3 regions of the Paenibacillus sp. GbtcB18 genome follow, and region 3 is predicted to be linked to each of the others. Evidence: riboswitches for the same ligand, from Rfam matches in the RefSeq annotation. Region 3 holds a riboswitch; each other region holds the start of a gene.
What was found. A riboswitch is a leader RNA that binds a small molecule or an ion and turns the genes downstream of it on or off. The one in region 3 is predicted to bind cyclic di-AMP.
Positions count from the first base shown of each region.

Region 1: linked by a shared signal. The riboswitch ahead of KVT34_RS19195 (hypothetical protein) and the one ahead of KVT34_RS09840 (TrkH family potassium uptake protein) in region 3 are both predicted to bind cyclic di-AMP.
Region 2: linked by a shared signal. The riboswitch ahead of KVT34_RS26910 (C40 family peptidase) and the one ahead of KVT34_RS09840 (TrkH family potassium uptake protein) in region 3 are both predicted to bind cyclic di-AMP.

Region 1 is NZ_JAGXJX010000006.1:304,288-314,350, forward strand. It holds gene ptsP (phosphoenolpyruvate--protein phosphotransferase) at 1-40, shown strand, start outside; gene KVT34_RS19175 (MmcQ/YjbR family DNA-binding protein) at 262-651, shown strand; gene KVT34_RS19180 (YitT family protein) at 1,005-1,901, shown strand; gene KVT34_RS19185 (YbdD/YjiX family protein) at 2,046-2,249, opposite strand; gene KVT34_RS19190 (carbon starvation CstA family protein) at 2,242-4,332, opposite strand; cyclic di-AMP (ydaO/yuaA leader) riboswitch at 4,595-4,787, shown strand; cyclic di-AMP (ydaO/yuaA leader) riboswitch at 4,896-5,076, shown strand; gene KVT34_RS19195 (hypothetical protein) at 5,194-5,634, shown strand; gene kdpF (K(+)-transporting ATPase subunit F) at 5,825-5,899, shown strand; gene kdpA (potassium-transporting ATPase subunit KdpA) at 5,959-7,638, shown strand; gene kdpB (potassium-transporting ATPase subunit KdpB) at 7,659-9,704, shown strand; gene kdpC (potassium-transporting ATPase subunit KdpC) at 9,841-10,063, shown strand, end outside.
Region 2 is NZ_JAGXJX010000013.1:75,834-85,896, forward strand. It holds gene KVT34_RS26870 (MarR family winged helix-turn-helix transcriptional regulator) at 78-509, shown strand; gene KVT34_RS26875 (NADPH-dependent FMN reductase) at 579-1,127, shown strand; gene KVT34_RS26880 (ArsR/SmtB family transcription factor) at 1,310-1,927, shown strand; gene KVT34_RS26885 (MFS transporter) at 1,920-3,185, shown strand; gene KVT34_RS26890 (helix-turn-helix domain-containing protein) at 3,280-4,092, opposite strand; gene KVT34_RS26895 (SRPBCC domain-containing protein) at 4,238-4,687, shown strand; gene KVT34_RS26900 (DUF1540 domain-containing protein) at 4,900-5,121, opposite strand; gene KVT34_RS26905 (cryptochrome/photolyase family protein) at 5,163-6,554, opposite strand; gene KVT34_RS26910 (C40 family peptidase) at 6,705-7,169, opposite strand; cyclic di-AMP (ydaO/yuaA leader) riboswitch at 7,173-7,317, opposite strand; gene KVT34_RS26915 (SurA N-terminal domain-containing protein) at 7,496-8,086, opposite strand; gene KVT34_RS26920 (hypothetical protein) at 8,291-9,112, opposite strand; gene KVT34_RS26925 (M1 family metallopeptidase) at 9,122-10,063, opposite strand, start outside.
Region 3 is NZ_JAGXJX010000002.1:996,807-1,006,869, reverse strand. It holds gene KVT34_RS09875 (replication initiation and membrane attachment family protein) at 1-234, shown strand, start outside; gene dnaI (primosomal protein DnaI) at 268-1,218, shown strand; gene KVT34_RS09865 (globin-coupled sensor protein) at 1,359-2,366, opposite strand; gene KVT34_RS09860 (YqzM family protein) at 2,559-2,705, opposite strand; gene trxA (thioredoxin) at 2,965-3,279, shown strand; gene uvrC (excinuclease ABC subunit UvrC) at 3,443-5,464, shown strand; gene KVT34_RS09845 (CPBP family intramembrane glutamic endopeptidase) at 5,731-7,389, opposite strand; cyclic di-AMP (ydaO/yuaA leader) riboswitch at 7,569-7,718, shown strand; gene KVT34_RS09840 (TrkH family potassium uptake protein) at 7,778-9,121, shown strand; gene KVT34_RS09835 (potassium channel family protein) at 9,136-9,798, shown strand; gene KVT34_RS09830 (cation:proton antiporter) at 9,823-10,063, shown strand, end outside.

The sequences.
Region 1 (10,063 bases), on a different contig from region 3:
AGTCGTGGCGCTCGTAAACGGGCATCAGCCGAAAGCGTAAAACATAGATCGGCAGACGGATTACTTATAAAAGCGCCTGCTTTTGGACTATCATCCGCAAGGATAGGTTGAAAGTCAACGGCAAGAACACCCCTGACAAGTCGAAAGGCATAGGCCTGAGGCGGACGAGGGGTGTTCTTTTTTTGGCCGAAAAGGAATTCCGCTTTACGAAGCGAATCCGGTGTTAGACAAAACTTTTATCGTGAAAGGGGCAATTTTGCCATGAATACAGATGAGGTTATGGAATACGCTTTATCCAAACCGGGGGCTACCGCGGACCGTCCCTTCGACAATGAGACCGATGTGCTCCGCGTAGGAGGTAAAATGTTCGCTCTGCTGCCTTCGGGAGCGGCTCCGGGTGAGGGAAGTGTAACGCTAAAATGTCCGCCGGAGGAAGCGGAGCTGCTGCGTATGCAGTACCCGGAGGCGGTAAGGCCCGGTTATCACATGAACAAACGCCACTGGAATACCGTCCGGCTGGACGGAAGCCTGGACCCCCAGGAAATCATGGATATGGTGGACGTTTCCTATATGCTGGTCCGCGGCAGTTTAAGCAAGAAAATGCAGCAGCACATCCTGCAGTACAGTGGTTCGGATTGGAATGAAAGCTGAAACCGCGGGAAAACTAAGCGAAGCTTGAACCGGCTTGATGGCTGATGAAACAGCTTGTGACGAGAGTTTGCGGCCGGAACAGATTCAAAGAGAGGCGTTTTGTGCCGTGTTTTCCTTCTTGAAGGAGAACATGAAAGAGGCTTCGGTTAGACTCCCGCAACGCTTGTCAAGAATGCCGATCGCCGTTTTTGACCGTATTTCGGTAAATTCAGTGATCCTAGGCGAATAATATGGTATAATACATGTATTCGATGTTTGTTTGCCGGTCGCTGTTCTGGAGTCTGTTGCAAACAGGCTCCTTTTTCGGATTAAGGCAGACTTTAGATACATACAAATTAAAGGGGTGTCGGCCATTGAGTGTAGAAAAATCGACTTTTCAAGGTGAGAAATCAGGTAAACGTACGGCTACAGCGGCAAAGCTTCTGCAACGAATCGTATTTATTACGCTAGGGGCGGCTTTATTTTCGATAGGGTTGGAAGTTTTCCTCGTTCCCAACAATATTATCGACGGCGGTATCACCGGTATTTCGATTATGCTGTCCCACTTTTTCCATCTTCCTCTCGGTATTTTCTTGACCCTTTTGAATCTTCCTTTTCTGTTCCTGGGTTACAAACAAATCGGTAAAACGTTCGCCATTTCGACGTTGTTCGGTGTTATCGCAATGTCAGTCGGCACTTCCCTTCTTCATCCGGTACCGGCTGTCACAATCGATCCGCTGCTGGCCGCCGTTTTCGGCGGGGTTATTCTCGGCGTCGGGATCGGGCTCGTTATCCGTTCGGGCGGTTCCCTTGACGGTACGGAGATCGTAGCTATTCTGATCAATAAAAAATCACCGTTTTCCGTCGGTGAAATCGTCTTGTTCATCAACCTGTTCATTCTCGGCAGCGCCGGGTTCGTATTCGGTTGGGATCATGCGATGTATTCCCTGATTGCGTATTACATTGCGATGAAAATGATTGATGTGACGATCGAAGGTCTCGATCAGTCGAAATCCGTATGGATCATCAGTGAAAAATATAAAGAAATCGGCGATGCGCTGACTCAGCGTCTGGGCCGTGGCGTGACTTACCTTCATGGGGAAGGCGCTTATACCGGCGACGACAAGAAGGTGATTTTCACCGTCATTACACGTCTGGAAGAAGCGAAGCTGAAATCCATCGTCGAAGAATGGGACGGAAACGCCTTTATCGCCGTCGGCAATATTCACGATGTGAAGGGCGGACAATTCAAGAAGAAGGATATCCACTGATCCTTGCCAAAAGCTTCTCCCCGCAAACGCGGGAACATGAAAAAACCAGCGGCCGTAATGGCCTGCTGGTTTTTTTGTGCCGCCTTGGCGTGCCGCCTTGGCGTGCCGCCTTGGCGTGCCGCCTTGGCGTGCCGCCGCAAACACCTAGCAGCAGCGGGAGATTTTCCCGTCCTTGGCGTCGTAGCGGTTGTCCTGGGCTTGCCGGAAAAACTCCGCCCGGCTCAGGACAGGCTGGTCTTTGTGGGCGCTTTTCATATGAGCCACATAGGTCTCGTAGTGGGGGACGCCCACCATCAGATGGATAAACTGATTGCGGTAGCTCCAGATGAGTTTCAGGCGCTTAAACATATTTCGTTGCCTCGGATCTGCCCTGCTCGCCGCGCGGGATATACGGGGCTTCGTAGAGATCCAGCGGTTTGTTCGAAATCGCCTTCAGCCAGACGCGGATGGCCGAGATAAACACGATCAGCACCACGATCATGAAAAATCCGCACAAGGCCGCGTCGATGTAATCGTTCATCACGATCTGCTTCATCTGTGCGGCCGTTTTGGCCGGGGCCACGATTTTGCCGCTGTCCAGCGCGTTCTGGAACTGCTTGGCGTGAGAAAGAAAGCCGATGTTCGCTTTCTCGTGGAACAGCTTCTGCCAGCCGGCGGACATGGTCACGATAAGCAGCCACGTTGTGGGCAGGAGCGTGACCCAGGCGTACGCCTTTTTGCCCATTTTGAACAAAATTGTCGTCCCCAGCACAAGCGCGATGCCGGCCAGCATCTGGTTGGCGATGCCGAAGAGCGCCCACAAGGAGTTGATGCCTCCCAGAGGGTCCACAACACCTTGGTAGAGGAAGTACCCCCAGCCTCCCACGCAGAGGGCCGTGGCGATCAGATTGCCGACCGTGGACCGGGTATCCCCCAGCGACTTGCTGGCATAACCCAGCAGATCCTGGATGAGGAAACGGCCCACGCGGGTACCTGCGTCGATCGTCGTCAAGATGAACAACGCTTCGAACAGGATGGCGAAGTGGTACCAGAACGCCATCATCGTTTTGCCGCCGATCACGCCGGACAAGATTTGCGCCATGCCGATGGCGAAGGTCGGCGCGCCGCCCGTCCGCGAGAGGATGGTACTCTCGCCGATATTCTTGGATAGCGTGGTCAACTGCTCGGGCGTGATGGTGAAGCCCCAGTTCGTGATGGTTGCCGCCGCGGTCGCCACATCGGTACCGCCCAGGGCAGCCGCAGACGAGTTGATCGCGAAGTAGGTACCGGGCGTGATGATGCAGGCGGCGATCAGCGCCATGATGGCGACGAACGATTCGACCAGCATCGCGCCGTAGCCGATCGGACGCGCGTGGGATTCGCGCTCCAGCATTTTGGGCGTCGTTCCGGAGGAGATCAGCGCATGGAAGCCCGATACGGAGCCGCAGGCGATGGTGATGAACAGGAACGGGAACAAGTTCCCGGCGAAGACGGGACCGGTTCCGTCGATGAACCGGGTCGTGGCCGGCATGGACAGATCCGGCAGAACGAAAATAATGCCGAGCGCGAGTCCGATGATCGTTCCGACTTTGAGGAACGTGCTGAGATAGTCGCGTGGCGCCAGAAGCAGCCAGACCGGCATGACCGAAGCGAAAAAGCCGTAGGCGATCATCATCAGAGCGATGGTTTCCCCGCTGAAGGAGAAAAGCGGGGCCAGAACGGCGCTCTCGGCGACGAATTTGCCCCCGATGAGGGACAGAATCAGCAGAACGACGCCGATAAGGGAAGCTTCCCCGACTCGGCCGGGCCGTATGTAGCGCATATACACGCCCATCAGGAGGGCGATCGGAATGGTGGCGGCAATCGTGAACATGCCCCACGGGCTACCGATCAGCGCTTTGACGACGACGAGCCCGAGCACGGCGAGAAGAATGATCATAATGCCCAGAATGCCGAGCATGGCGATCGTGCCGGTCACTTTGCCGATCTCGTCCTTGATCATATCGCCCAGCGATTTGCCGTTTCTGCGTGTCGAAGCGAAAAGAATGACGAAATCCTGGACGGCGCCTCCCAGAATAACGCCGAGAATAATCCACAGTGTTCCGGGCAAATAGCCCATCTGGGCGGCAAGTACGGGGCCTACGAGAGGGCCCGCGCCGGCAATGGCCGCGAAATGGTGCCCGAACAGCACCCATTTGTTCGTCGGCACATAGTCCTTGCCGTCGTTGTTTAGCTCTGCGGGTGTTTTCCGATTATCGTCGAGCACGAAAACTTTACGGGCGAGAAAACGGCTGTAGAACCGGTAGGCGACCGCATAGCAGCTCACGGCTGCGATAACGAGCCAGGCGGCATTGATCGTTTCGCCGCGATTAAGTGCGACAAGCCCAAAAGCAAACGCGCCGACAATGGAAATCACCCCCCAGAGCAAGATTGATTTCCATCCGATTTTCATAAACATGCCTCCTTACTGGTTAATATGGGAGCGTTTACAAGTAGTATAGCAGGTTTTTCCGGTGTGGGAAGAGGCTGGATGTCCAAACCATTTTCAAAAACGCGAGATTTTCGACGTATTAACAAGCTAGCGCACAAAAAGCAGAAATGTAAGCGCATTAGGGGATTTCTTTGGCTTAAATCGGTTTAAAACCAATCTCGCCATATCTTTACAAAGCACGTGCGGAGGTGTAACATTCATTCCATCAATTGAAAAAAACAGTTTCTTGCTTTCGCTGAATTCCCCAACCGGGGAAGCGGGGGAACCATCGCAGCATTGATCCGGTGTGAGAGCCGGGGCCGTGTCTGCAGGGGTGAATCCTGAAGCGCCGGAATCCATGGACCCGGCAATCAGGTAGGGCGACTCTCACCGTCCGAATCCGACAGCTAACCTCGTAAGCGCATGAGTTCGGGAGGGGTTGAAGAAGCTTGTGATCGGCATCGACCACAGGGACTTCGTTTCGCTGTGGTTTTGTTATGTTCAAAAACATCCGAAAATGAAAAATGTGCCAAACAAATGAACATGCGTTTTTATCGCTGAGTTTCCGTGTCAAGCGGAAAACGGGGGAACCAAACGAGGACTTGCAGGCCTGACGGCCCGGTCCTCATGGGGTGAATCCAGAAGCGGCATCCGTGCCGTAATGGTAGGGCGACTCTCACGCCCGAATCCGACAGCTAACCTCGTAAGCGTACCGAGAGAGGCGACTGCTATCGCGCTTCGGCTATAGTCTTTTTAGGCTGTGACCGTCAAGAAGCCGCGTGAAGAGTTCCTCTTCCGCAGGCTTCTTTTTTTGCTGCCCAAAACATGAAAGAGGGATAAAAAGTGGACGAGAGAAAGATCCAAACCTATACGTTGGTTTCCGCACCGAATGTCACCGGCGAGAACTTTATTAAACTGCTGAATATTTACCGCAGGCCCTTCGCGGCGCTTGTGAACAACCCCGCGGAAGGACAGCGGATGAAGAAGCTGGGAGTCCGGCACATCGTGGAAGTGGATACCGTGCACCACGAAGCCTGGGAAGTCCCGGGACTTCCCATCGGTGACGTCTATCTTTTCGAAGACAGCCTGCCGCTCTGCTGCCGGTATCTTCAGATGGTCCGAAGCTGGACAACCGGAACGATTTTCGTGGTCAAAACGAATGCCTCGCCGCGGCTGATTTATAAAGCGCTCGGCGCCGACCATGTGGTGCATACGAATACCCGTCAGGTCTCTTTCCTGCTTGGAGCAGCACCGGGCCAAGTGCCCGAGGAAGTTTTGCGCTAACGATTTAATTCACGGTCCGAACGATAATGAATGAACCTATGAAATGAACCTATAGATAGGAAAGAAAGGAGCCGAAACACATGACGGACCTTTATATGGTTCTGCTGTTGGCAGTCATTTATTTCATCTTTTACGGTTTTCTGACCTGGTGCGACCATGTTGTGCAAGGCTCGGAAGGCGGCCGTATATGATGATTATCGCGCTTTTTACGGCAGGGCTTTTCCTGTATCTGATATACGCGCTCATACATCCCGAAAAATTTTAGGGCGCCTTCGGGCAGCCGGTGACTGCTAGCGCGGAGTTGTTTGAGGAGGATAGGAATCCATGGAGATTGTGCAGATCGTAATCGTAATCGCGGTGCTTTGCCTGCTGGTGAAACCGCTTGGAACTTATATGTATCATGTTTTTTCGAATGAAAAAAACCGGACGGACAAATGGTTCGGCTGGCTGGAAAGACCCATTTACAAGCTTGCGGGCATCCGCAGCGAGAAGGGCATGACGTGGAAGAAGTATGCGGGCAGCCTTGTGCTGACCAACCTTGTGCTGGTGGCGGTGGGGTATCTGATCCTGCGTCTGCAGCGTGCTCTTCCTTTGAACCCGAACGGGATCGACAATATGGAAGCGACGCTGTCGTTCAATACGATCATCAGCTTTATGACGAACACCAACCTGCAGCACTACAGCGGGGAAACGGGCCTGTCCTATTTCTCACAGATGGCGGTCATTATGATGATGATGTTCACGTCCGCCGTAACGGGAATCGTGGTCGCGATTGCGTTTATCCGCGGACTGACGTCCAAAGGCAGCACCATCGGCAACTTTTTTGCGGATTTCGTAAAAGGACACACGCGCCTGCTGCTGCCGCTGGCTATCGTGGTTACGCTCGTGCTTGTCGGCCTGAAGGTGCCGCAAACGCTGGATCCGACCGTGGCCGCGAAGACGCTTGAAGGCGGGGAGCAGCAAATCGCCATCGGTCCGGTGGCGTCGCTTGTGTCCATCAAGCATCTGGGCACGAACGGCGGCGGTTTCTTCGGGGTGAACTCTTCGCACCCGTTTGAAAATCCGTCTCCGCTGACTAACGTGATTGAAATGCTGTCGATGTGGTGCATTCCGGCCTCATTGACCTATACCTTCGGGCGGTTTGCGAAGAACCGGAAGCAGGGATGGGTCATTTTCACAGCGATGATGACCTTGTTCCTGGTATTTCTATCGGTCGCTTTCTTTTCGGAAAAGGCCGGTAACCCTGCCTTGAACGCCCTTGGCGCGGATTCGTCCATCGGCAGTATGGAAGGCAAAGAGGTGCGGTTCGGTATTGCCCAGTCCGCGCTGTTCACCACGGTAACGACGGCGGCGACGACGGGAACCGTCAACAATATGCACGACACGCTCACCCCGCTGGGCGGAATGGTTCCGCTCGCTCAAATGATGCTGAACTGCGTATTCGGCGGCGACGGAGTCGGGCTGGTCAATATGCTCATGTACGCGATTCTGGCGGTCTTCCTGGCGGGCCTCATGGTCGGCCGGACGCCGGAGTTTCTGGGACGCAAAATCGAGTCCCGCGAGATGAAACTGATCGCCGTCGCGATTCTGGCGCATCCGCTTATCATCCTGGCACCGACAGCGATCGCCTTCATGACGGAGCTGGGCAAAGGCGCCGTTACCAACCCGGGATTCCACGGAATTTCCCAGGTGCTGTACGAGTTCACGTCGTCGGCGGCCAATAACGGCTCCGGCTTCGAGGGGCTGGCGGACAATACGCCGTTCTGGAACATTTCCACAGGAATTGTAATGCTGCTTGGCCGTTACGTGTCGATCATCGCCCTTTTGGGTGTGGCCGGCTCGCTGGGCCGCAAGCAGTGGGTTCCGGAAACAATCGGAACGTTCCGCACGGACAATGCCTTGTTTACCGGAATCGTGGTAGGTACGGTCGTCATCATTGGGGCGCTCACCTTCCTGCCGGTAATCGCGCTCGGTCCGGTAGCCGAATATTTGACATTGCGTTAATAACGATGGGGTGAAAACGGATGAGCTCAACTGCTTCTCAAACGAAACGTAAATCGATGCTGAGCGGGGATATCGTCAAACAGGCGGTTGCGCAAAGCTTTCTTAAATTAAATCCGGTTACGATGATGAAAAATCCCGTTATGTTCGTGGTAGAAATCGGAACCTTCATTGTCCTTCTGATGACGGTTCTGCCGGGCTACTTCGGAACGCAGGACCGGATCGGTTTTAACCTGACCGTGTTTCTGATTTTGCTCTTCACGGTGCTGTTCGCCAATTTTGCCGAGGCGCTGGCGGAGGGCAGGGGGAAAGCCCAGGCGGATTCGCTTAAAAAGTCCAAGCAGGAAATTAAGGCCAACAAAGTGGTCGGCAGCGGCATTAAAGTCGTTCCGTCCACGGAACTCCGCAAGGGCGATGTCGTTACCGTCGCCCAGGGAGAAATGATCCCCGGAGACGGGGAAGTGATAGAAGGGCTGGCCTCCGTCGATGAATCGGCGATCACGGGGGAATCGGCGCCGGTCATTAAAGAAGCGGGCGGCGATTTCAGCTCCGTCACGGGCGGGACGCGAGTCGTGAGCGACGCGATCCGGGTACGGATTACGAGCGATCCCGGCGAATCGTTCATCGACCGGATGATTTCCCTCGTCGAGGGAGCGTCCCGTCAGAAAACACCGAACGAAATCGCGCTGAACACGCTGCTGATCACGCTGACGCTTATTTTTCTGATCGTGGTCGTTACGCTGAAGCCTATCGCGGGGTTCGTGAATGTCGAGCTGGATACGGCCGTACTGATCGCCCTGCTCGTCTGCCTCATTCCGACGACGATTGGCGCTCTGCTGTCGGCGATCGGGATCGCGGGGATGGACCGGGTCACCCAGTTCAACGTCCTGGCGATGTCGGGGAAAGCGGTCGAAGCGGCCGGAGACATCAATACGATCATTCTGGACAAAACGGGAACCATCACGTTCGGAAACCGGATGGCCAGTGAATTTATCCCGGTAGGCGGCGCCTCCACGGGTGAAGCGGCTGCTTGGGCGGCCGTCAGCTCGGTGAAAGACGAAACGCCGGAAGGACGCTCCGTGCTGGAGCTGATGAAGAAACAGAACCTGGTTTACGAGGCTTCTCTCGCGGAAGGCGGAGAGTTCATCGACTTCAAAGCGGAAACACGGATGAGCGGCATTGACTTGAAAGACGGCAGAAAAGTGCGCAAAGGCGCCGTGGACGCCGTCGTCCGGTGGGTGCAGGAGCAGGGCGGAACGGTTCCCGCCGATCTTAAGGCCAACGGAGACGCGATCGCGACGGAAGGCGGGACTCCGCTCGCCGTAGCCGTGGACGGAAAAGTATACGGCCTGATTTACTTGAAAGATACCGTGAAGCCCGGCATGAAAGAACGGTTCGATACCTTGCGCCAAATGGGGATCAAAACGATCATGTGTACCGGCGACAACCCGCTTACGGCGGCTACCATCGCCAAAGAAGCCGGTGTGGACGGCTTTATCGCCGAAAGCAAGCCGGAGGATAAGATCGCCGTGATCCGTAAAGAGCAGGCGGAGGGCAAGCTGGTCGCGATGACCGGCGACGGCACGAACGATGCCCCGGCGCTTGCCCAGGCCGACGTGGGTCTCGCGATGAACAGCGGCACCATCGCCGCCAAGGAAGCAGCCAACATGGTCGATCTGGACTCCGATCCGTCCAAGATCATCGAAGTGGTCGGCATCGGCAAGCAGCTGCTGATGACGCGCGGGGCGCTCACCACCTTCTCGATCGCCAACGATATCGCCAAATATTTCGCGATCATTCCGGCGATGTTCATGCTGGCGATCCCGCAGATGGAAGCTCTCAATATCATGAAGCTGGGGTCGCCCCTGTCGGCGGTGCTGTCCGCTCTTATTTTCAACGCGGTTATCATTCCGCTGCTCATTCCACTTGCGATGAAGGGTGTCAAATACCGCCCGATGAGCTCGACAAAGCTGCTCAGCCGCAATCTTTTTGTTTACGGGCTGGGCGGGGTCGTCGTTCCTTTTATCGGAATCAAGATCATTGACCTTGTCGTCCATGTCTGGATCTAGAAACCTGTTCCATGGAAACGGAAGCACATGCACGTGGATATAAACGGCATGAAAGTGCCCCGAAACAAAGAACAACCACATGCCGGGAATGCCTTTCAAGGGCTTCTCCCGGTATAAGAGAGAGGATTGAAAAAGGATGAATCCAGGCGCTTCGGTACCTAAAGAAAACGGCGAGTGGAACGGGTCCGTCTTGTCTGTCGCTGTCCGTATCAGCATATTATCAATCGTCCTGTGCGGAATCATATACCCGCTCCTATCGACAGGGCTGGCGCAGGTCATTTTCCCCAAACAGGCCAACGGCAGCGTCATTAAGAACGAACAGGGGGAAATCATCGGTTCGGAGCTGATCGGGCAATTGT
Region 2 (10,063 bases), on a different contig from region 3:
CTTGACATTCCCCCGAGCTTTTAAGATAATAAAAATGATATTGTTGTTATATCAACTAATATGAACAGGGTGAACGAATGGAACGGGACATGGAAGAGCATATCGGTTTGATGATCCATATGGCGGATTTGGAGATTACCAGTTACTTGAAGAAATGGCTGGCTCCCATACAGCTTGCTCCGGAACAGCATCTGGTGATTGCGCTCTTACTGAGGCAGGAAGGCTTGTCGCAGAACGAGATCGCGGAACGCCTTAGCAAAGACAAATCCGGCATTACGCGAATGCTTGCGAGTCTGGAGAACAAGGGCTTTATACGCCGTACCCCCAGCGCCGGCGACCGCCGCTCGATTGAAGTGTATTTGACCGATGAGGGACGGGCGCTAAAAGCAAACGTGGAAGAGATCAGCAGCCATATGAGACAGCATCTCAGAGCAGGCTTTACGGATGAAGAGACGGCCGAGCTGAAGAGGCTTCTTACAAAGGTCCGTGAGAATGTGCGAAAGCGGTAGCCCGCCGCTCGCTCCTGTTTATCTTTTAGTTGATATATCAACTAAAACTATATATCGGAGGGTTTGCTTATGAAAATCGCAGCAGTTATCGGAAGCAACCGCAAAAACTCATATAACCTGAAGCTTGCGGAGTATGTGCAGAAGACGTTTAAAGATCGGCTTGATGTGGAAATCGTCCGCGTGAACGATCTGCCGTTTTACAACGAGGATATCGAGCTGACTCCGGACCAGTCGGTGCTGGATTTCCGCGGCAAAATTGCAGGCGCCGACGCCGTGCTTTGGGTTACGCCCGAGTACAACTACTCGATCCCCGGCGTGCTGAAAAATGCCCTGGACTGGCTGTCGCGCGGGGACCGCGTAATGATCGGCAAGCCATCCTGGATCATGGGCGCTTCGATGGGGCTTCTTGGCACGGTACGGGCGCAAGAGCATTTGCGCGATATTTTGTTCTCGCCGGGAGTCTCTTCCGTGCTTCTTCCCGGCAACGAAGTGTACGTAGGCCTTGTCCATGAAAAAATCGATAAAGACGGCAACCTGCACCACGAGCCTACTATTGAGTTCCTGAATGTGGTCGTGAACAATTTTATTAACTGGCACGGCAAGCTGCACAAAAATTAATCGACAGCCGGGATTGTCCCGATTCGAGTCTTGAGGGGACTTCCTCTAAAAGGCTGCATGAGGTACGCAAAGTACCTCGTGCGGCCTTTTCCTTTTGCCAAATCTATCTTGACAGGAGTGAAGATTATTTGGTAAGTTTTTGTTGTCAATAAAAACTGACAAGTCAAATGGAGCTGACAAGTATGGAAAAACAAAATGACATTATGGTGCTAACGAATCTCGAACAATTGAAATCTTTGAGTGATCCGCTGCGGATTGAGATCTTATGCCTGCTGGTAGAGGAGGCTCGGTCGGGGCAGCAGCTTTCTCAGCAGATGGGAGAGTCGCGGTCGAAGGTCCACTACCACCTGCAGGATCTGGAGAAGAACGGCTTAATTCGGCTGGTGGAGGAAAATCGCAAGGGGAACATGACCCAGAAGCTGTATAAGGCCGTGGCGAAAAGCTTTATTCCGTCTACGGAACTGCTATCCTTCCACCATGAATACGGGGAGAGCCGCCGGCTGATGACGATATCCACTCTGGACCGGGCCAAGAGCCGTGCTCTGGCGGCCCCGGAGAGCGCCTTCCTGACGGATTCCGAAGATCACAGGAAATGGCACCGCATAGCGAGTCAGACTGAAGTGAACATTCCGAAGGAAAAGTTTAAGAAATGGGTCGCGAAGTATCACGGGCTGGTCCAGGAGCTTAACCGGATGGCGGAAGAGGAGGTTTCGGAAGAGGAGATGGAAACTTTCTATCTGATGACGGTAGCGTTCCAGATCGACGAGCCTTATTTCAAAGAGGAGAAGGAAGATGAGTAGCTTGGAAGCCCGAATCCAGGCGGAGCGGATGTCCCGTCCGGCATCGTCGCTCTTCCGGGAAAGGGCGTTCGCCATGCTGTGGCTGTCTACGATTTTCTCCGGCCTCGCCCTGAACATGTTCTATTTCGCGGAAGCCTGGTACGTGGTGAACGTCTTGAACATGGAGGCTTCCCTCGGCGTTATTTATATGATCGGGACGCTGCCCCGCGTCTTGTTCATGGTGATCGGAGGCGTGCTGGCGGACCGGATCAGCCCGTCGAAGATCATGTTCGTGTCGACGATAGCCAAATCGGCGCTGCTCGCCGTCTTGGTTCTGGTTCTGGTTCAGGGCGGGGCAATCGGACTGGGTGCCTTGACCGCTTTCGCGCTGCTGTTCGGCATACTGGATGCGTTCTTTTGGCCCGCTTCGGGTTCGATCGTCCCGTCCATCGTTTCCAAAGAGGGGCTGACGAGGGCCAACTCCATTATCCAGACGACGAACCAGTCTACCTCGATATTCGGGCCGATGATCAGCGGTTTTGTCATCGTCGCTCTCCGGTATGAAGGGATCTTCGGCCTGATTACCGTGCTGCTGGCGCTGGGCGCCCTATTCGCACTGCTTGTCCGCGTGGGGAAGTCCCCATCGCCCGATACCAAAGCGGACCGGATTCCGATGCTGACCAGCGTCAAAGAAGGGATCGGCTACGTCCGTCGGGCGCCCGTCTTGAAAGCGTTTGTGCTGAAGACGCTGTTTTTGAATCTGTTTTTTACCGGTCCCTTTGCCATCGGCATCCCGGTTTTCGTCAAACACGTTCTGCACGGGGAGACACTCGATTTCAGCATGCTGCAATCCTTCCTGGCGGGAGGAATGCTGGTCAGCTCGATTGTGCTGGGCATTCTCAACTTGAAACGCCGGAGAGGCTTGATCAGCGTACTGGCCCAGTTAGGTCTGTCGTTCAGCTTTCTCGCGTTGAGCATGGCCGCCACACTGTGGACCGGAGCCGTGTTTGCCGCCTGTATGGGAATCTCGATGGGAATCTCGAACATCTGCGCCATTTCCGTGATCCAGAATCATGCCGACAAAGCATATATCGGTCGCGTGATGAGTATTCAGACCATGTCTTCCATGGGACTTACGCCTATTTCATACGGCTTGACTTCACTGCTTCTCAGCGTTGGTGTGGAAATACAACACATTGTAATGGGCGGTGCTCTTCTTCTGCTCGCCTTTACCTTCTGGCTGATCGTTAAAATCCCGTCTTTGCGGAAGGCGGCCTAAAGGCTAATTTCAGAAAGCGGCCTCACTGAATTGCAGCGTGCTTCCAAGTGCTACATCGGCGGGCCGTTCCATTTTCTTATGGGGCTCTGCCGGTCTAACCTTGTTTACTGCGCACGTACTCCTCCGGTGATTTGCCGATAACCGTTTTGAAATCTTTAATCAGATGAGCCTGGTCGTAATAGCCCAGATCTACCGCGAGCTTCGACCAGTCCGGCGATTCTCCCGCATCCGCCGATACGGCCGCATCCTGGAGCCGGTATCTCTTGATAACCCATTTCGGACTGACGCCGACATATTGGCTGAACATCCGCTGCATCGTTCTTACGGAGATGCCGAACTTGACCCCGACGTCCTCGACCCGGTTGATTTCCCTGTGTTCCGCAATGTAGTCGATAACGGAGTTGACGGTTTCGATTTGCTTGTCTTCTGACGGCCGTTCCTTTTTGAAAAAATCATCCACATAACGAACTTTCGTGTCTTCATCGGAATGAGCGAACAGAGCATCTTCCAGCGGAAGGCTGCTTATGCCGAAAACCTCCCGGAAAGCCAAGCTGCGGTTGACCAGCTCTGAAGCCGGCTGCCGGTAAAACGGATAAAACCCGCCCGGCCGGAACAAAACGCCGAATACTTCTCCTTTGCCCTCAAGAAGCTGCGACATTTTCCCTGTATTCGTTCCGTAGACCCGCGTGTTGTCTTTTTCGAAAACCAGATTAAAGCAGGGAGGCTGGAGAACCTCCTGGGTATGAGAAGGAAGTCCCCTCAAGTCCCAATGAATCAGCCAGTAATGCCGGATAAAAAAAGCCAGCTCCGGTGCGGGCAATCGTCGGGAAATGGTGAACCTTTGACGGCCTTCCTCGTATTTTAAAATGCCTTTGTTGACGACGGCCGGGTTCTCTTCGGGTTTCATGCGGAGCCGCCTCCGTTCCAGATGAAGTCTCAGGGGAAATGACGCTTTTTTACAATCGGTTTGCGCCGTGGTCCTGTAATGTTGATGGTAGCAAAACGGCCAAGCTATCTCAAGACGCCGACACTAGGTAAGGGAGGAATATTCAATGGATCTCAGTTATCATTTTTATATCGACGGCAGCCCGGAGCAGGTCTGGGAGGTTTTCGTGACGCCGGAGAAAACCCGTAAAATCTTTTTCGACTGTGTGATCGATTCTTCTTATGTCCCCGGTGAATCTATCCGGTTCATCGGACCCGGCAATGACGGCGAGCAGACCGTTCATATCTACGGAGAAGTGCTGGAATACGAGCCGAACCGTATCCTTAGTTACATTGAACACCCGGGTCCTTCCTACTATCCGAATCATGCGGAGATTACAACGCGGGTAACCATTAAGCTGGAGCCGTTCGCTGGCTGCACCAAGCTGACTCTGATCAACGATCAGTGGGTCGAAAATCATCCTTCCTACGAAAAGGCGGACCCCGCCTGGTGGATGCTGCTGAGCGCCATCAAAACGTTCGTGGAAACCGGAAAGAAGCTGGATCTCGGCTGGTAAGGGGTAAAAGGGCGGAGTCCCTACGAAATATGGCTGCGGCGGTAAGCGGAACGTTTCGGTTTCGACACGAAAAAGCCGGACAGTATGAAGCCTGTCCGGTCTTTAATCCGCCGCTGATCCCAGCGGCGGATTATTTTGTAAGCCGACAACAGGGGAGCTCTACGGCTCCTCTGCTGTCGGCATTTTCATTTTCTAATGAAAAGTTTGATTGTTTAGTGATGATGACGTTCCTCGAAAGTTTGACAGCAGGTGTCGGTGATGCCCTCGGCGGAATCCTGATGTCCGGAATCGTAAGGCAGACCGTCCCGCTCCTGCGGTTGCGGCTTGTTCGAATGAGCGTTTACTTCGATCATAATAACTTCCGCGCTGCAGTTGTTGCCCTGCTCCCAGTATTCGCAGTTGGCAATGCTGCATTTCACCATTGGATTTTCCATGTTTATCACCTCGTACTTCTATTTACCCGAAGAACGAAGCTTTAAACAGGGGGAGAGCCGTCCGGGAAAAGTCCGACCGAACCTGCACCGGCGTCAGGTTTAGCCTCCGCCAGCATGTGCTTGTAAATCTCGATCGCTGCGGCGCGTGAGCTTTTCAGATCGACAATCGCGTCAGCCTGCGGTTTATGAATCTCCTTATCGCTCAGATGAGCGAGATGGGGAAGCCACCGCCGGATGTACATACCCGTCGGATCATGCGTCTCCGACTGGGTGACGGGGTTCATGACTCGGAAGTACGGGGACGCGTCGAAGCCGAGCGAAGCGCTCCACAGCCAGCCGCCCCGGTTGAGCACGTTGTCGTAATCGGCGAGCTTGCGCCGGAAATACCGTTCGCCCAGCGTGAAGGGGCACCGCAGGTTCTTGGTCAAGAACATGGCCGTCACCATCCGCAGCCGGTTCGGCATGTGCCCCGTGGCGTTCAGCTCCGCCATGGCCGCATCCACGACCGGAATGCCGGTCTGCCCCCGGCACCACCGCTCGAAGAGCGTGTCCTCCAGGCCGGAGAAATCGAATTTCTTCTCGTAGACGAAGAAGTCCGGGTTATAGACGGCCTGGTACAGGTAGAAGTCGCGCCACGCCAGCTGGCGCGTCCAGGCTTCGTGCCGCTCGCTGCCGAGAGCGGCTTCATACGCCCGGCGCACGGAGAGCGCGCCGGTGTTCAGATGGCGGCTGATCCCGCTGGTCGTCTCGAAGGCGTACCGGTCTCTTTGCGCTTCATAAGCGCGGAGACCTCCTTCGAGAAAATCGCTCAGAGTCTGAGCGGGATCAGGCGCCGTACCTGCCGCTTCCGGGTCCAACGGAAGCGGGAACCGGGCGGACCAGGCTTCGCGGTCCGGTAGCGGCCGTGTCTGCAAATCGCGCACGGTGACGGCCGACGACGGCCGGAAAAAAAGGTGCATGTAAGCGTTCCATTTTTTATAAAAAGGGGTAAATACCTGGTAAGGGGTACGGCGCTCCGCGAAATGCTGGAAATCCCCGAAATCGGCGAGAGTGTGGTCGATCAGCGTAGTAACCGGGACGCCGCGCGCGGAAGCTGAAACCTTCAGTTTGCGGTCGCGTACTAATGCATAGGGCGTAATGTCGCCATGCACCACGATTTCTTCGATGGGAAGCTCCGCGAGTAGCCCGTCGACCACGACATGAGGCTCGCCGGCAAGCACTTCCAGATGAGCGCCCGCTTTCCGGTATTCGCGAATGAGCCTGGAAACGTGACGGAGGAAGTTGATTCCGCTGTGTTCCCTGTCCCGGCCTTCGCGCAGCAGGAAAGGGTCCAGAATCAGGACATGCAGGCTTGGACGCCCCAAGCTGTGAATGTAATCAAACGCAATCAGGTCGTCAATCCGCAGATCTTTGCGATGGATAAAAAGGATCATAATGAAGGGACGCTCCTTGCCTTTTCGTCTAACTTCAATAATAACAGGAAATCCGGCGCAAATGAAAAGAAGCCCGGCAAGCCAGGCGGCAACCTGGATTACGGGGCTCCCTTTCGGGTATATGCTGCGTTCCATTACGAGTGCGTCTTACTAGTCTGCAGTGATCTTGTTAAAAAGGTCATCGCCGATAACGCGGCGTGCAGAAACGTATCGTTTCGCATAGTAAGATTCGCTCAAGTCACTCTTTGTAACACCTTTGTTCGTGGCGGAGTGGGCGAACTTGTTGTTCCCGATGTAAATACCTACATGGGAGATGCCTTTTCCGTCGGTGTTAAAAAATACAAGGTCACCCGGTCTCAGATCGCTTTTCGCAACCGAGGATCCTTGGCCGTTCTGTGCTTTTGAAGTGCGTGCCAGATCAATGCCGAACCGGTCGAATACGTAGGACGTGAAGCCCGAGCAATCAAAACCGCTGGTCGATGTGCCCGAATACTTGTAAGGCGTCCCTACCAATCCGTCAATCGTGGAGCTGAGCGTCGACTTCGCGGAAGCGCTGCCGATTTCCACACTCAAAAACAGGGTCAAGCTCAAAACAAACAACAAGACTTTCTTCAACTGTGTTGCTCCTTCCTGTGCCTACGAGGTTAGCTGGAGGGTTCGGTAGAAGGTCCCCTATGATCCCTGTGTTGCAAGATCAATTCACCCAGAGTGGATCCCCCGTTCTCTTCCTTTTGTCTAAGAAGAAATTCGGCAATCTTTTTCTGTTCCGACACTAAGTATTCGCCATAGGTCCAGAAATTCCTTCCAAAAAACTAAAAATAGTTACAAAAAAGTTTCAAAAGCAGTTATTTAGTCGGATTTCAGGGGAAAAAGTAGATCAAAAAACCCGCCTTCTTGTATAAAAAGGGCGGGTTTTCCATGTCTTTCAGCTTAGAGCCGATCTAAGTCTTCGGCTGGTCCGGAAACTTCACGCGCAGCCCGGGCTTCGTTTCGGCGAGCAATTTTTCCTGCAGGGCGTTGAGATCTTCCTGCGTTTTCAGTTCGCCTTTTTTGACGAGGTATTCGATCGTCTTTTGCTGGAGGAGATATTTGGCGTACTGGTTGACGGTTTTGGGATCGGTCCAGTAGGTTGCCTCGGTCAAGCCGGCGCTTTTGTAAAGCATCTCCTTCAACTGAGCCGCTTCGGGACCGGCCGCTTCCAGCGCTTTGCGCTGCTGGTCGATAGCCTGCTTCACTTCGGCTTCCTTGACTTTGACTCCGCGCTTCTGGCCGTAACGGACGAAGAGCTCGTCCTTAAGCATCAGATCGAGAAGCTGATCGTTGGTCAAATTGTTTTGAGCGCCCTGCATCTGAAAGGCCAAATCGACTTCGGCTTTCATTTTGTCGAATGCTTGGTTGGAGATGCGGACGTCGTGACCGATCGCCACAACCTCTTTGGCTTTAACGTCGGACTGTCCGTAAAAGAACGACCCGGCGGCGACGCAAAGGCCAATTACTGCCGCCACGACGGTGCTTGTCCGTGGGGATATCATCGGTAATGCCTCCTTTTATCTTCTATCTTTCCATGATAGCTGAAAAAAACGCAAATGGAAACTAAAAACCCCCTGGCCGTTGAACGGCAGGGGGAGACGGATATCGCGCCGGAACAATCCGGGAAGAGGACGGTTAAGAAGGGAGACGATGGATGGGACCCGTCTGTCTTTCCACCCGGCTTACGGGCAGAGAAAGAGGCCTTTCTAGATGCGATAGCTTTCCCAGATTTCACGCTGGGCGGCGATGGACCACATTTTGACAAAGGTGCGGACCAAAGGGTAGATCTGGTGGATGATGAGCGCCGTCAGGCCTGCCCATATATAGGAGGCATAAGTCGCCGCGACGGCAAGAAGGAAGCCGAGCAGGACGAGCAGGAGGGCATTGCCCGTGATCCGCAAGCCTTGGCGGAACACGACCGGAAGCACCGCGAGAAATCCCCGCCGATCCTCGGAGGCCCGGCCGAACTGCAGGAACAGGAAGAGGAGCTGAATAAGCAGGGCGTACACGGAATAGAGTGCCGCCCAGGGAAGCACGGACAGAAGAAGCGGCTCGAATCCGTAGGCTTTGTTGAACAAAGCAAGCGCTTTGGGGGCCAGCCAGTAGAGCGGCGCAAGCATCAGGACCGTTTGCAGGAGATAATAGAGGAAGAAGGGCAGCAGCAGCTCGCGGATTCCTTTCATAAACCGGTAGCCCGCATTCATCTGCCGGTGTTCCAGCGAGTACAGCACGCCGGCGTTCAGCATGGGACTGATCAGCATCCGGACGGCCAGCAGGATGAGAAGCCATTCGAGATACGGCTGGATGAGATCCGTTTTTACAAGCCGGAACTGGCTTTCCGCCAAGAACAAATGAACGGCGCTCTGGGGTTGATCGCTGCCGGGATAACGGTGGAGCAGAGGGACGATAATGGATTGGACCCATTTATAAAGCAGAATCCCCCAGGCAAACTGATACACATACAGCACGCAAACGGCGAACGGCTGCTTGAGGGCGGCCGTCAAGCCTTGTCGTAGATAGCGGAGCATCTCATCACCTCACCAGGCTACAGTATCGAACAGCGTTTCCAGCAGTTTGACGACGCCGAGGGTCCAGCGGATTCTCCACGTGGTGTCGACTTCGGTTTTCATATAGTTGTTGATATGCCGGTTTTCGAGCTTCATGGTGTAGTTGGGATCCAGGGAAACCCAATCCACCGGCGATTTATGGGTCAGCTTGTACTCGATCTGCTCGCCCTGTCCGTCCCAGACCTTCTCGGTCGTCGAACCGTCGGCAAAATGGAACCGGAGCGGGACGGCAGGTACAGTGCCGCCGAACTTGCGGACCAGCACGCTGCTTTCGTACAACGTCTGTCCCGACTCGTTCGTCTGGCGGATACGGATGTTATCGACCGCATAGTCGGTCATCATGCTGCCGTATATATATTGGTCGAAAAACTCCGTCCATTTCGTTTTGGTGATTTCCTCCACGACCGCTTGGAAATCGCGGGTTCCCGGGTGCTTGAATTTCCATCGCTGGAAGTATGTTTTCATAATGCGGTCCATCGTGTTCAGCCCGACCCGGTGCTCGATTTCCTTGAGAACCAGCTTGGCGCGGGTATACACGTTGTCGGCGTACTCGCCGTGGCTGCGGTAACTCCACGCATTTTTCTGCAGTGCGGCCGGTGAGGTGATATAGCTCGCTTCGACCGGAAAGTTGGGTTTCGACCCGTATTCCAGCTCCATCAGCTTATCTTCGGTGTAGGAAGTGAATCCTTCGTCCAGCCAGGCTTCCTCGAACTCGTTGGTGGCAACGAGTCCGTACCAGAACTGGTGGCCAATCTCATGGACGACCACCCGTTCGAGGTCCAGATCGGGCGTCCCCTTGGAGGCTCCCCAAGCGGTAACGAGCGTGGGATATTCCATGCCCCCCGCCCCGTTAGCCTCTTCCGGCGGCACGACAATGGATAAGGTCGAGTACGGATATGTACCATACCATTG
Region 3 (10,063 bases):
GTCGAATATGTGCGCCAGCGGCTGCAGTTCCGGCAGCAGGCGGCGGCCAAAGCGGCGGCGGCCAAAGCATCCGGCGGTTACGCCGGCAAGGGGAAAGCACGCACGGCCGGCAAGCAGATGAAGCCGCAGATTCCGATCGTCCAGAACAAGGGACAGACGTCCCGCGTGACGGAAGAAGAGCTGGAAGCGATGCTGCGCAAGGCGAAGAAGCTCGATGAAATGTTTAATTCCTGAGAGTTCTAGACAATGGCGGGAGGAGGAACCCCGATGGAATCCCTGTCTGATATGCTGAAACAAATGCCCAAGAGCAGTTGGATGCAGAGGGCGGAGGAACAGGCCAAACAGGTGCTGGAGGATCCGCTGATCCTGAAGCTTCGCGGGCAATATCCGCAGCTGGACGATCATACGCTCAAGATCAATATGAACCGTCTGTACCAGTATGCGAGAGAACATAAGAACTGTCTGAACTGCCCGGGACTGGAGCGGTGCCCGAACGATATGCAGGGGCATTATACAATGCTGAACGTCGAAGACAACGGCGGCCGGACTTATATTCACGAAGAAAAAACGGCCTGCCGCAAATTTATAGCGAAGCAGTCCCAAGATGCGATCCGCAGCCGAATCCGCACGTTTCATATCGACGAGCAGGCGCTCAGCCGGGAGCATACGTACGCGGATATTTTGCGGGCGGATATGGAGCGCGCCAAAGCTGTCGATTTCCTGAACGACTATGTGATGCGGACAACGGAAGAAGGGCTGCAGAAGAAAGGGCTTTACCTGCAGGGCTCCTTCGGTACGGGCAAAACGTTCCTGATGTGCTACATGCTTTATCAGCTGGCGAAAAAGGGCTTTACGGGAGCTATCGTATATATGCCGGATTTTGCGGAGGATCTCAAAGGGATGTTCGGAGAGCCGCAAAAGCTGAAGGAGACGATCGAGCTGCTGAAGGAGACGGACCTTCTGGTCTTCGACGATATCGGAGCGGAGAATCTCAATCCGTGGCTGCGCGACCATGTCTTGGGAGCGATTCTCAACTACCGGATGAACCGCAAGCCGACGTTCTTTACGTCCAATTACGATCTGGACGCCCTGGAGAAGCATTTCAGCTTTACGAACAAAGACGGTGACGAAGAGTACAAAGGCCAGCGGATTATGGACCGGGTGCGGCCTTATGTCGAAGTCGTGACCGTGGACGGATATAACAAACGGGGGGCCTAGGTGCCGCCCGTTTGTTCGTGTACGCCAAGAGCCGCCGCGGAATGCGATCCGCAGGCGGCTCTTGGTTGTTCCTGCTCCGCGATATGCCGCCGGCATGCCTTGGAGCAGGGAAGGTGAGGCCGGCAGCGAGGTTGCCCGGCTTATTTCTTTTTGAGGCGCTCCAGATCGTGCGCGACCTGCTCGACCATCTGGACGAATGAGCTGAGCTCCTGGGAGCTTGCGGCTTGCGTGCGCGCGTAGATGGACGTCTGCTCGGACTCGCCGTGTACGGTGCCGAGAATCGTGCGGATCGCGGTCAGCTTGTCCTCAATCAGCTCCAGCGATTCCCGGGAACGGGAGGCGAGCTTGCGCACTTCGTTGGCGACGACTTCGAAGCCGCGTCCGGCATCGCCCGCGCGGGCCGCTTCGATGGCCGCATTGAGGCCGAGAAGGTGAGTCTGCTCCGACACTTCCTTCATGAGGGCGCCCATCGCGTGGATGTGGCCGACTTCTTCCTCCAGGTCTTTTAAATATTGATGCGACTTGTCCTGGGATTCCGCGGTTTGTACGGCCGTCTCGGCCACGATCTGACTGCTGCTGCTCAGCTCGACCATCATGGAGGCGAGGTCCTGAACGGCTTTGGAAATACCGGAGAGCATGATGGCCTGATCATCGGCCAACTGTTGTATTTTAGCTTTCTCGTCATGCTCGTACGCTTCCAGAACGAGCTGCGAGTCAAGATTGAACATTTTCGTCAGGGCATGGACCACTTCAAGCCAGGCTCCGTCCGGAAGGACACGCTTGAAATGACGGAGGGACAGATCGAGATACAGCATGTAGGTTCCGAGGTACCATTCCGTTGTCAGACCGATCCGGGAATGCACCCTGCCTACGACCAGCCGGTTCTGGATATACTGTTCGTTCAGTACGCCCGAAGTCATGGACAGGAAGTAAGCCGCTTGCGTCTGCTTCAAGCGCTCCAGCGTGCTGTGCCGCGAGATCAGGTCTCTGAGTTCGGGTTCGGCGGCGATTTGCTCGTAGAGCTGCTCCACCACCTCATCCACGATTTCTTTGAAAGCGGGTTCATTTGTTTTTAGCAGCTGCAGGTCATTCTCGGTTATACCGGTAAAACGGACCTGCTTCATCCGGTCATCAGACAATTGAATCAAAAAGGGCACCCCATTTTCTCTAGTTTCATCTGTTATTAGCAAGGGCGGAAATGGCCCTTTACCAGAATTCTCCGTTTTGAGACCAAAGTCCTGCTTGATTGCTGCCAAAAGGTATTTTTCTCCCGATAAACGCAGGAAAACAAGAAAAAAACCTGTCCGCATATGCAGCAGGTTTCTTTCAGGCGGTCCGGATTATCCGATCACCAGTTTAATAATGACCCCAATGATGAAAATGATCATCAAAACGGCGAAGAATCCGCCAAAACCGAGGGCAACATCCATAAAATCGTTGCGGGGCTCTTCATTCAAATGAAGTTCCGGATGTTTAGGATCGCTCATGCCTGTTCCTCCTCACTTGTCTGCCCGAAAATAAGCAGACGTAGGCTTATTGCCAGTATACCCATTTTTCGCGAAACTTGTAAAGATGCCCGGAGATTCAAAGCATGACAAAGTTGGCACAACCCGTAGACTGCCAGATTTTAGGGCTTGCCCTGTTCGGTTGAAAAACCGACACATTGTGGTATACTTTACATGTTGACAATATCCGGATCCGCTGAGGATTTCGATGAACTTTTAGATAAATGAGGAGGAAGAAATCATGGCGATCGTAAACGTAACAGACCAGTCCTTTAAAGGCGAAGTAGAAGGAGAAGGCACGGTTCTCGTTGATTTCTGGGCACCATGGTGCGGACCTTGCAAGATGATCGCACCGGTTCTGGAAGAATTGGCTAAAGAAGAAGAAAGCTTGAAAATCGCGAAAGTGAACGTGGATGACAATCCGGAATCCGCTTCCCGCTTCGGCGTTATGAGCATCCCGACCCTGATCGTATTCAAAAACGGTCAACCGGTCGACAAAGTCGTCGGTTTCCAATCGAAGGACGCGCTCAAGAACGTTCTTTCCCGTCACCAATAATTGCCTCGCGCAAACAAACGATGAGAAAAAGCTCTTTTTCTGCTATGCTGAAAAGGAGCTTTTTTTGTCATTTATCCGATAAAGACAGAACCATTTTGGATACAGGAAGCCTAAGGAGGGAGAGGCAGTGACGGAAGAACGGGGGGGAGAACCTCTCCACAGAATGACCCGCGAGGAGAGCGAGGACCATATTCGCAACAAGCTGGCCTTGCTGCCGGATAAGCCGGGCTGTTACCTGATGAAGAACGCGGAAGGCACGATTATTTACGTGGGAAAAGCCAAAGTGCTCAAAAACCGCGTGCGTTCTTATTTTACCGGAAGCCATGACGGGAAGACACAGCGGCTTGTGTCGGAAATCCGTGATTTTGAATATATCGTGACCTCAAGCAACATCGAGGCGCTTATCTTGGAATGCAATCTGATTAAACAGCACTACCCGCGCTATAATGTGCTGCTTAAAGACGACAAGTCGTTTCCTTATATCAAAATTACCCATGAAGAGCATCCGCGTCTGGAAGTGACGCGCAAGATCGTCAAAGACAAAGGGAAGTATTTCGGGCCTTATCCGAACGCTTTTGCCGCGCAGGAGACGAAAAAGCTGCTTGACCGGCTGTATCCGCTGCGGAAGTGCAAAACGATTCCGGACCGCGTCTGCCTGTATTATCATCTGGGCCAGTGCCTGGCTCCGTGCGAGCATGACATCACGCAGCAGCAGAATGACGAGATGGTGCAGGGGATTGTGCGCTTCCTCAACGGCGGTCACGAACAGGTCAAGCAGGAACTGACCTCGAAGATGCACGCCGCGGCAGAGGATTTGAACTTCGAGCGGGCGAAGGAGCTCCGCGATCTGATCGTGAACATCGACGCGGTGATGGAGAAGCAGAAGATTACGACCACGGATGTGGTGGACCGCGATATTTTCGGCTACGTAGCCGATAAAGGCTGGATGTGCGTGCAGATTCTGTACATGCGCCAGGGCAAGCTGATCGAACGTCATGTGACCATGTTCCCGTACTATGGAGACGAGTACGAGGACTTTATCACTTACGTGATGCAGGTATACAGCGAGAACCCGGCGCTGCCGAAGGAAATCTTCCTGCCCGGCCGCAGCCAGCAGGAAATGCCGGCGGGAAGCCTGAGCGCCGGTATGGAGGCAGCGGCGGGAGCGGCTGTCCCCCAGGCCGGAGAAGACGGCGGATCGCCGGAGAGTCTGCGGGAAGCCCCGGAGGAGGCGGCCGCGCCGTCGCAGCTCGCGGCGGAAGCCGAGGAGCACGCCGGTTCCGATTCGCGCGGCATGCCGACGACTGCGGAGCAGAAAGACGTGAAGGAAGCGCTGGAGAGCTGGCTGAAGGTGAAAGTGCATTTTCCGCAGCGCGGGCTCAAAAAGCAGATGGTCGACATGGCCAGGGACAACGCGCGCGTCGGCCTGGAGGAGAAGTTCCGCCTCATCGAGCGGGATGCGCAGCGTACGGTGCTGGCAGTGGAGAACCTAGGCAGTTGGCTCGGTACGGGGCCGGTCACGCGGATCGAGGCGTTCGACAACTCGAACATTCAGGGCTCCGACCCGGTGGCCGCGATGGTCGTCTTCACGGACGGCAAGCCGGACCGGAAGGAGTACCGCAAGTACAAGATCAAGACCGTGAAGGGACCGGATGACTACGAGTCCATGAGGGAAGTCATCCGCCGCCGTTACGAGCGGGTGCTGAAGGAGAATATGGCGCTGCCCGATCTGATCATCGTGGACGGCGGCAAAGGTCAGATGTCGGTCGCTATCGACGTGCTGGAGAACGAGCTGGGGCTGTTCGTTCCGGTGTGCGGCTTGTCCAAGGACGCGAAGCACAAAACCGCGATGCTGCTGGCCGGCGATCCCGCCGAAGTCGTCCCCATTCCGCGCGACAGCCAGGAATTTTACCTGCTGCAGCGGATCCAGGATGAAGTCCACCGCTTCGCGATTACGTTCCACCGGGAAAGGCGGGCGAAGTCGATGGTCGTTTCGCAGCTCGATGCGATTCCCGGTATCGGGGAGAAACGCCGGAAGCTGCTGCTGAAGCATTTCGGGTCCGTTAAAAAAATCAAAGAGGCCGCGGTTGAAGATTTTCGGCCTCTGGGAATCGGCGAGAAGCTCGCCGCACAAATATTGACCGCTCTGCGGGGAGAACAAGAACAAGAGGAACCGTCCATTTGAGACGGTTCCTCTTTTTTGTGCGTTTAATGCGGCCACAAGTCGCCGGTGATTGCACTTCCGCTGGCTTCCGGGACTTGCCGCAGCCAACCACCGGTTATGCCGTCCGCGCCGCGGGGCTCCATCAGGGTCTTAGCGGCGATGTGCCGCATGACCGTGTCCATCGTACTGCCGCCGTGTCCGGGCTGCTGCCATGTCCAAGAGTCCGGGGCGGCTTGCTGCCGGCAAGGGGGCCATTGGCCTCGCGTGCAGACAAAGCCGGTGACTTTCTAGACGGGCCGCCGGTTCTGCCTGCTTCCGCTCATAAACCTCAGTTTGTGAAGCCCGGATACCGCGAGGGCGACGGCGGCCGGCAGCGCCATATAGAGCAGGCCTAGCGCAGGCGTGCTGGCTGCCAGCCCTTCGCCCGTGAGAAGGGACAGGCCCATGAGGATGCTGTCCATAGCCGTATGGGCGAACAGGGCGGTCAGGAACCCGTACCGCAGGAAGGCGTAGCCGAAGACGAGGCCGAGCACCGTTACCTCGATCAGCCTGGTGTACACCGGGTAGATCGGATAGGCGGTGTGACCCGCCGCCCAGATGAGGCTGGGCAGAAGCACGGCCAGCCATTTGAACCGGAGCAGCCTGCTGAACAGGGCGATGCCGAGCAGCCGGAAGGTGGCCTCCTCGGAAATGCCGGCCGCCCAAGCCATCAGCGGAAGCAAAGCGGGCTGCAGCATGTTGCGGGGAGACGACATCGGATCGTTCACCGACCAGACACCGAAGCCTTTCTCCGCCACAAGGAACAGCACCTGCTGGAGGCCGAGCAGGAACAGGCAGAGCAGATAGCCCTGCACCATGCTGCGGGTTATGTGCGCGCCGAAGTCGGCGTCGCGCCAGCGGGGCATGACGGACTTTCCTTCACGTCTCCACAAGGCTTCGCCGGCCGTGAAAGAGAAGTAGACGGCTGCGGCCATCAGCAGCGTAACGAAGTTGATCAGCACGATCGAAAGGATCGCTTCCTGGCCGCTGCTCGTCGGCGTACTGCCGGCTTTATAGGCCGGATACATGTTGATGTTGTTCATGACGTAGATCACGACATATACCGCCGTTAGCAGAACGCCACGGGAAAAATCGACCGTCCTCCGTTTAAGGACGGTATAACCGAGGGCGATCAGGGCCATCAGGCCGTTGCCCCACAAGCTGATGCGGGTCCACATGGAGGCGGTATCCTCCTGATGCTTCAGCCAGGACGTGAAAGCGGCGGGGAGCCGGAACGATTGGGTGAATGAGGAAACGGAGGTTCCATCCAGCTTCACGCCGATCGTCAGCTTTGCGTCCCCGACAGGCTCTTTCTCCCGCTCGAACAGCAGCATGCCGGACATGGCGGCCGGAGGACTGATCCGCTTGAACTCCGCCTCTTCGTAGCCCTGCCGTACGATCGCTTCCCTGGCGGCCTTCTCCGCATCCGACGCGGACACGGCCGCCAGGGATTCGCCGCCGATGCGGGACCAGCCGATTACGGCTTTCGTGGTCATATGGATATCGATGACCCACTTCCGGACCGAAGGGGAAGCCTCGGCGACTTCTACCCGATAGTAATCGACGGGCACCCGGCTGGCGTAGCTCTTGTCATACAACGTTTGAAGCTTCTCTTTGGTCAGATAACCGCTGAGTTCCTTCTCCGATTGATAGCTGACGAATGTGCCGGGAGACCCTCCGACCGTAACGGCGCCGGAGCCGTTATCGGCATCGGCGCCCTGCCTTTGCCGCAGCCATGCGACCGCAGCCTCCGCGGCTTGTTCTTTCGTAATGGAGGCTGACGTTTCGTAAGGATCGGAACCGGCGGGAGCGGCCCCGGTATTATAGATGAAAACCACGGCTGCATATAGAAGGAATCCGGTCAAGGCGAGCAGCAGCAGCGGGTTATCCGGACCGTATTTTTTCATGGTCAGCTCCTTCTCCGATCGTTTTTTTAACCGTATCACAGTTTGCGTAAGGATGCCAATTCGTGACTCCCAGTTAGCTGCAGGAAGATTGTCTAGGTTTCCCCCCGTAAAATCCGGTTAAAAGGGCTTTGTGCTTGTTTAATAACAGATATATAATGCGGATGATTCATTTCTTCGCACAACTTCATACGCCGAATTTCCGTTGGAAAACGGGGGAACCATACTTTGGGGTGAATTTTACCGCTTGTGCCTGAATCGGGCAGGGTAAATAGGGTGGCCTGTACATCCGAATCCGTCAGCTAACCTCGTAGGCGACCAGCAGGAACCATAACCGAAAGGGCAGTGGGACTCCAGTGTCTTTTTTGTGCTTCATATAGGAGGAAATTATGTGTTAAAAAAGTCGAGATTTACGCCGCCGCAGATCCTTGTGCTCGGATTTGCCCTCATTATTTTCATCGGCTCGGGCTTATTGATGCTGCCGGTCTCGTCAACGGACGGGCTGCCGCTTCCGTTCATCGACGCTCTCTTCACGGCCACCTCGGCTACCTGTGTAACAGGTTTGGTCGTGGTAGACACCGGAACGCATTTTACGACGTTCGGACAAATGGTCATCATTTCGCTGATTCAAATCGGCGGCCTCGGATTCATGAGTATGGCGACGCTTTTTGCTTTCATCCTGCGCAAGAAGATATCGCTCCGCGAAAGGCTGCTGCTTCAGGAAGCCTTGAACCAGGGCAGTATGGAAGGGATTGTCCGTCTTTTCCGGAAGGTACTGATCTACTCGCTGACGATCGAGGGAATCGCGGCCGTCCTGTTTACCGCCCGCTGGTCGGTGGATCTCGGATTTCCGAAGGGGCTGTACTACGGCATCTGGCATGCCGTTTCCTTTTTCAACAATGCCGGGTTCGACTTGTTCGGTCCGATTACGGGCCCCTTCACCTCGCTGACCGCTTACGCCGGCGATTTTATTACCAATGTAGTGACGATGGCGCTCATCGTTCTGGGCGGAATCGGTTTTATCGTGATGTCCGATGTGATGGATTACCGGAAAACGAAGAAGCTGACCCTTCACTCCAAGGTGGTGCTGAGCGCCACAAGCATTCTGATCGTGACCGGGGCGCTTGTTATTTTTATCTTCGAGTATTCCAATTCGAAAACGCTGGGTTCGCTGGACTTCGGCGGCAAGATTCTCGCTTCGTTTTTTCAATCGGTCACACCGCGTACGGCGGGGGCGAATACGCTTGATCTCGCTTCTCTCCGCCAAGCGTCCCAATTTTTCATGATCATCCTGATGTTTATCGGGGCTTCTCCGGGATCGACCGGGGGCGGGATCAAGACGACTACGTTTACGATGCTCGTAGGGGCTATCGTCGCGATGGTGCGGGGAAAAGAAGATATCGTCTTCTTCCGCAACCGTCTCGGCAAGGAACGCATCCTGAAGGCGATCACTTTGACGATGTTTGCACTCTTTCTTGTTATTTTCGTTACCATGCTTCTGTCTACGACGGAAGATCACGAGTTTCTTATGATTTTGTATGAAGTGACCTCGGCATTCGGGACCGTAGGACTCACCCTGGGGCTGACCACGAAGCTTACCGTGTTCGGCAAGGTTATGATCGCCCTGACGATGTTCGCGGGACGTCTCGGGCCTTTGACACTTGCGTACGCGCTGCAGCCTAAAGCCGAGAAAGAACTGTACCGTTATCCCGAAGGAAAAATCACGATAGGTTAAGGAGAAACAAAACAATGGCTTTCATTCAATATGCAGTTATCGGACTCGGACGCTTCGGTTCCAGCTTGTCCCAAGAATTGACTCAGCTCGGGCACGAGGTGCTGGGCATCGACAGAGATGAAGAGAAAGTGGACGAGATGAGCGACAAGCTCACCCATACCGTGGTTGCGGACGCAACGGACGAAGAGGTTCTCCGCTCGCTCGGCGTCCGGAATTTCGATTGCGCAGTCGTGGCTATCGGAGATAATATCCAGGCGAGTATCATGGCGGCGATTCTGCTTAAGGAGCTTGGCGTTAAAACGGTCGTCGCGAAGGCGTTGACCGATCAGCACGCCAAGGTGCTTGAGAAAATCGGCGTGGACCGGATTATTTTTCCCGAGCGTGATATGGGCGTGCGCGTGGCTCACCAGCTCGTGTCGCCGAACCTTCTCGATTATATCGAATTGTCCAAAAACTACACGATCGCGGAACTCGTCGTTTCCCGGCGTATTTCCGGCCTTACTCTAAAGGAACTCGATCCGAGGGCCAAGTACGGCTGCAGCATCGTCGCCATCAACAAAACGGACGACGTGATTATCGCGCCTACCGCCGAAGATGTCCTGCACGAGAGAGACGTGATGGTCGTTATCGGCACGAAAGAGCAGATCGACACGTTTGAGAGCCGCGCGATCCGCTAAGAAGCCGGAAAGGGGCGTATGCGCATGGAGAATGCTTTGACACAGCTCATTGACTATGAGCTGTATTTATTTATCCTGATTGTGGTTCTGGGCATGCTGTTCGGTAAACTGGCGGGATGGCTGCCCCTGCCCGATGTGGCGCTTTTTCTGATCGCGGGGATGATTTTCGGACAAGCGTTTCACTGGATCGCCGAACCGAGCAGTTCTCTGACCAATCAGTTCATCCTGGTCATAGGCTCCACGCTCATTCTGTTTGACGGAGGGC